DNA from 2 places in the Lysinibacillus sp. FSL K6-4013 genome. Region 1 is predicted to be linked to the other one. Evidence: a T-box and tRNA genes for the amino acid it is inferred to sense, from the RefSeq annotation. Region 1 holds a T-box; the other holds one or more tRNA genes.

Evidence for each region. The T-box of region 1 lies ahead of cysS (cysteine--tRNA ligase). A T-box ahead of a tRNA ligase gene usually reads a tRNA of that ligase, here a tRNA-Cys.
Region 2: it has a tRNA-Cys gene. The T-box ahead of cysS (cysteine--tRNA ligase) is inferred to sense a tRNA for this amino acid. The anticodon was not compared.

What each region holds. Positions count from the first base shown of each region.
Region 1 is NZ_CP152031.1:4,577,871-4,581,048, reverse strand. It holds gene gltX (glutamate--tRNA ligase) at 1-935, shown strand, start outside; T-box leader at 986-1,204, shown strand; gene cysS (cysteine--tRNA ligase) at 1,265-2,665, shown strand; gene MHB39_RS22795 (Mini-ribonuclease 3) at 2,671-3,090, shown strand; gene rlmB (23S rRNA (guanosine(2251)-2'-O)-methyltransferase RlmB) at 3,090-3,178, shown strand, end outside.
Region 2 is NZ_CP152031.1:3,689,039-3,692,216, forward strand. It holds gene MHB39_RS18320 (hypothetical protein) at 34-234, opposite strand; gene MHB39_RS18325 (sigma-70 family RNA polymerase sigma factor) at 238-828, opposite strand; gene MHB39_RS18330 (glutaredoxin family protein) at 973-1,215, opposite strand; tRNA gene MHB39_RS18335 (tRNA-Cys) at 1,348-1,418, shown strand; gene MHB39_RS18340 (YvrJ family protein) at 1,459-1,632, shown strand; gene MHB39_RS18345 (hypothetical protein) at 1,638-1,826, shown strand; gene MHB39_RS18350 (hypothetical protein) at 2,268-2,519, shown strand; gene MHB39_RS18355 (hypothetical protein) at 2,747-3,178, shown strand, end outside.

The DNA.
Region 1 (3,178 bases):
TTACATTTGAGTCTAAAGATATTGGTGATTGGGTACTTGTAAAAGCAAATGGTATTCCAACATATAACTATGCAGTTGTTTTAGACGATCACTTTATGGAAATTTCTCACGTATTCCGTGGTGAGGAGCATTTATCGAATACACCAAAGCAAATGATGATTTTTGATGCATTTGGTTGGGAATATCCTCGCTTTGGTCATATGACATTAATTATTAATGAAAACCGTAAAAAACTATCTAAGCGTGATGAATCGATTATTCAATTTGTTACGCAATATAAAGATTTAGGTTATCTTCCTGAAGCAATGTTTAACTTCTTTGCACTACTTGGTTGGTCTCCAGAGGGAGAGGAAGAGATTTTCTCAAAAGAAGAATTTATCAAAATTTTTGATGAAAAACGTCTTTCAAAATCACCATCTATGTTTGATAAGCAAAAGCTAACATGGATGAATAATCAATATATTAAAAAACTGTCTTTAGAAGAAGTTGTAGCATTATCTTTACCTCACCTACAAAAAGCAGGCTTGTTACCTGAAGAGCTTACTGCGGAGCAACGTGCTTGGGCGACGGATTTAATCGCACTTTATCATGACCAAATGAGTTTTGGCGCAGAAATTGTCGAATTATCTAGCCTATTCTTTAACGACCATATTGAATATGATGAAGAAGCAAAAGAGGTTTTAGCAGGAGAGCAAGTACCTGAAGTAATGGCAGCATTTAAAGCACAATTGGAAGAGCTAGAAGAGTTTACACCAGATGCGGTAAAAGCTGCGATTAAAGCTGTACAAAAGACAACTGGTCATAAAGGTAAAAATCTGTTTATGCCAATCCGTGTTGTGACAACAGGTGAAACACATGGACCAGAGTTGCCGAACGCCATTTGTTTAATTGGTAAAGAGAAAGCAATTGACCGTGTAGAAAAATTTGCACAATAAAGATAAATTTATTGACAATTCATTCTTTCGTTGTAAAATGTATTTACATTGAAAAAGCGTTGATAAGGAGAAGTAAGTGGCGCATGCTCTTAAGAGAGGACCATCACCGGCTGAAAGTGGTCTGAGCCTAGGCAAAACTGAAATGCACCTTTGAGCATAAAGCTGAACGATAGTAGGCTTTATCGAGTCATCCCCGTTAATGGATGTCCAAAGTGGAAGGCTTTTTGTCTTCAATCAGAGTGGAACCACGCAAATCGAGCGTCTCTGTCATTCCTTTTAGGAGTGATAGGGGCGCTTTTTTATTCAATAGAAAAGGAGAGTGAAATACAATGGGTATTCAAATTTTTAACTCATTAACACGACAAAAGGAAACCTTTGTACCGCTAGAAGAAGGCAAGGTAAAAATGTATGTCTGCGGTCCTACAGTTTATAACTATATCCATATTGGGAATTCACGTCCTGTAATTGTTTATGATACAGTACGTCGTTATTTTCAGTATAAAGGCTATGATGTAAAGTTTGTTTCCAATTTTACGGATGTAGACGATAAAATTATAAAAGCGGCAAATGAGCTAGGTGAAGAAGTGCATGAATTAACAGAGCGCTTTATTGCAGCTTATTTTGAGGATGTTATGGCACTAGGATGCAAAAAAGCAGATGTTCATCCACGTGTGACAGAGCATATGGACGATATCATTCAATTTATTCAAGTGTTAATGGAAAAGGGCTACGCTTATGAGTCTGCTGGAGATGTGTATTACCGTACTCGTAAATTTGATGGCTACGGTAAATTATCACACCAATCCGTTGATGATTTAAAAATCGGTGCTCGTATTGAAGCAGGCGAGAAAAAAGATGATGCGCTAGATTTCGCTTTATGGAAAGCAGCTAAGCCAGGTGAGATTTTCTGGGAAAGCCCATGGGGAGATGGCCGTCCAGGGTGGCATATTGAGTGTTCTGTAATGGCTCGTGAACATTTAGGAGATACTATTGATATTCATGCTGGTGGGCAGGATTTAACTTTCCCTCACCACGAAAATGAAATTGCTCAATCAGAGGCACACAATGATAAAACATTTGCGCGTTATTGGATGCATAACGGGTATATTAATATTGATAATGAAAAGATGTCCAAATCACTTGGGAATTTCATTCTTGTGAATGATATCCGTAAACAAATTGACCCGCAGATACTACGTTTCTTCATGTTATCTGTCCACTATCGTCATCCAATTAACTTTGCGAAGGACCTAGTAGAAGCTGCTTCATCAGGTTTAGAGCGTATTCGTACAGCTTACAACAATGTGAAGCATCGCCTTACTACTACAGTAAGCTTAGGTGATCATTCTGAAGAATGGCTGAACAAAATTGCGGAACAAAAAGCGCATTTTGAAGAGGCAATGGATGATGATTTTAATACAGCCAACGCTATTTCTGTGTTATTTGAAATAGCTCGCATTGCTAATATTTACTTAAATGAAACCAATACTTGCAAGAAGGTATTAGAAACCTTTATTGAAACCTTTGAAGTACTAGGTGACGTCTTAGGTATAGAATTTGCAAAAGAAGAAGAACTATTAGACGAAGAAATTGAAGCATTACTACAAGAGCGCGTCGAGGCACGTAAAAATCGTGATTTTGCTCGTTCTGATGAGATCCGTGACCATTTGCAAGCCCAAGGTATCATTTTAGAAGATACACGACAAGGAACTAGATGGAAACGAGGGTAATTAAGTTGGATAAACTTCGCAATGAAGATGTTAAACAATTAAATGCGCTGGCGTTAGCCTATATGGGTGATGCTGTATTGGAACAAAAGGTCCGAGAATATTTGCTACGCTCTGGTCGTGTTAAACCAAACACACTGCATCGAGAGGCAACTCGCTACGTTTCAGCAAAAGCACAATCTATGATCGTTCATCGCATGATGGATGAAAATTATTTAACAGAGGAGGAATTGGCAGTGTTCCGCCGTGGACGCAATGCCAAATCCGGCTCTGTACCAAAAAATACGGATGTCCAAACCTATCGTAATAGCTCAGGCTTTGAGGCGGTGCTTGGTAGTTTATATTTATTGAATGAACTAGAACGCGTCTACGAAATCATTGCATATGCTATTCAAATAATCGAGGAATCAAAAGGAGTGTCTAAATAATGGCAGAACAGAATGGTGAAATTATTGCCGGTAAAAACCCAGTGTTAGAAGCACTTCGTTCAGGCCGCGATATGAATAAAGTATGGAT
Region 2 (3,178 bases), 890 kb from region 1:
GAACACCAGAATAGAAAAATCGACTGGTAGCTTTCACAGGAAGAAGTCCCAAAAACTAGGGGCGTCTTGAAATTTTACTGTTGCAAGCTTTTCTATAATTTTTAATTTAATTTCTTGTTCTAGGTCTTCCCTTTCATGATAGTCCGTATTGTGTAAACAATGTTTAATTTTTGGGATGAAATTCTCAATTATTGTTAGAGTCTCTTCGTTATTTTTATTTTCTAAATTTCCCATAATTTATTCCTCCTTTTTTCTGAGTGAATGATTGAGTTTATTTAAAGCCTTTCTATGATGATTAGATATATTCTGGGGAGTTGTTTTTAATATTTGAGCTATCTCTTTTATAGAAAGCTCTTTTACATAAATCATCTCTAAAATTTGAAGCTGTTTTACCGTTAGTTTTTGCAAGGACTTTAAGAGCTGTACATCTTCTATATTGTCCAATAAACCTCCACCAATTAAATGATCTAGACCATTTTCATTGCGTGTATCTTCTATTAGCTCTTTTAGGGTCGTCTCCCCTTCCTCTGATAATCCCTTATCTAAAATTAATAAAGATCGCTTTTGCAGTCTTCTTCTTTTTTTATCAAAATCTAAACTAAAGAAATAAATTAAATTACTAACATATTTGATCTTCCTAACATTTATATAGTGAGATTGAAAAGATTCATCAACGAGCTTCTTATTCAAATCAGTTGGATATAAGATCGCTTTTTGCACTAAATAAAGATTTTGGGGATCTGACAAAAAGCTTTTAACAATCGGATTGTTAACCTGTTCATTATTTCTATAGAAAAATTCCTCTATTTTTTGTTTATCATTCTTCATTTAATAATCCCTCCTATTATCCGCCTTCTTTCTATATAAAGTGAATGTTGTATCTACATTATAAACCAAAATAAGAACAAACGTTCTTAAAAAGGGTGAAAAAAATCACCTTTTATACAAAAAAGGTGATTTAATCCAACTTATTTAAATATCTAATATAGCTTTTATTTTTTCTGGCTGATAACCAGTAATTCTCTCTACTTTATTATCACTGACTAATAAAGTAAATGGGATAGCGCTACTATTAAATTGCTTAAACTCCATTAATACGTGCTCTTCATTAATATCCTTATTAATATAAGTAATATTATTTTCCTTTAACCAATCCTTCAACCTAACACAATATTGACATCCATCGCTTGAATATACCGTTATATCATACTTCATCTTAGAGACCTCCTTTTTTCTATAAAGAGGATTAAAACATAAGAAATGAAACCATGACAAAATAATGTTTTTTTACAGGAAGGTTGTTTTTATTATAAAAGAATCCTCTTTATATAGTACAGTTACAGTTTTGGTGATATAGCCAAGCGGTAAGGCAAGGGTCTGCAAAACCTGGATCCTCGGTTCGAATCCGAGTATCACCTTATATCACTAATTTGGAGTAAGAGGGAGGTAATTTACATTATGACACCAGAAAATGTTCCAATTTGGATTAGCCTAATAGGAAATTTTGGATTCCCTATTGCCATAACAGTCTACCTGTTCATTCGCTTTGAAAGGAAAATAGATAAATTAGAGGCTGTCATCATGGAGTTATCTGAAGTTATAAAATCTCTTAATTACAAGAAAGGAGGGTAAGCCACATGGAAATTGAAAAATTAATGGCCTGTTACTGTAAAGCAAGAGAAGTTCAATCATTTTATACAAATTGTTTAGCGGGTGACAGTCTGTCCCCAAAAGAACGCGATTTACTAATAAATCTTATTCAAAATGCCAGTATTTCTTCTAATTTATTGTGGGAATATTGTCAGATTCATGCTAATGAAACATGATCTATTAACAAAAATAAACCCATCAAATAATTTAGGTTAAGAACTACCTAATTTTATTTGATGGGTTTTAATTTTTAATAAGTGATTTAAGCTTCTTTAAATCCAAACGTTCCTATTAAAAATGCTATTAGAAATATTATTAGCAAAATGGAATTGAGGATAATTAAAAGTAATTCTACTACCGCATCTAATACCATACCACTTTTTATACAGTCGAATAACAAGAAATCAACATTTATGGAGCAACTTTTATATTATTATGTAATGTCGATAATAAGGTTTTTTCATAATCTTTAAGTACTGACTATTATAAATAAAAAAAGGCAAAGTTGATTTCAGGCAAGGAATGGTTTATTCGATGTGATGAAAACTGTAAATAACACGTGTGGTATAATTGTAATAAAGTCAAACCTTCATTTACATACAAAGGGGCGGTGCTATTTGCAAAGAAAAATTTTTACGTATTTATCAATAATTTTCTTGTTTTTAACATTTCTTATTGGATTGGCTCCTCAATATATTCTGGGAATTGGCATAACAATTCCATTTATTTTAGGAATTTCAGGACTAATATTTGCTATTTTAGGGATAAAGGGACCCACTCGTATGATTTTAGTTGTCCTTAATTCGTTTATATTAGTAGTGTTTATCGGGATTTATCTAATGGCTTTTTATGGATTTAATAAACCTTAAAAGAAGCAAAGTTTATCTTTAAAAGTCAGAATGATAGGAATTTTATGATAGTCTACAAAGAATAGCTATACTAAAAAGCATATAATTTCGTTTTATAGGTTTAATTTATATTTCCTGAAAAAAATTTAAAAATGCAGTTTAAATATCCAGTTGTATTTCACTTTACATAGTAATGAAGCACATCATACTAAATGTTGCTTCAAATACTTTAAAAGGGAGAGAAAACAATGACTGAAAAACAAACTAAATCAGGAATTAAAGAGTTATCGAAAAATGAGGTTAACAATTTAGTTGAAAAAGCATTGGCAAATGAAAGTGTGCAGACGCTTATCAACAACTCACTAAATCATTACCCTGCTATTAAAGCTAAGTATACTGATCTTCGAGCTTTAATAACACAATCATTAGGCGGAGAATTTACTAAAGGAACTACCCCTGTACAAGTTCTTACTTTAGTTATGGAAGAACTTCAGACAGTTATTACTTTTACTGTCGAAAACGCAGAATTTAAAGCTGTTTCGCATTTCCATGGTCATTCAAGTGTTATCGAAGTTACACAATCTGTTGGAGTAAATTTATTCCCAATTGTAACTATTAAGATTAATGGAGAGTATTTCGATTATGAATGGCACACAAACCCATTATATGATGTCAATGAA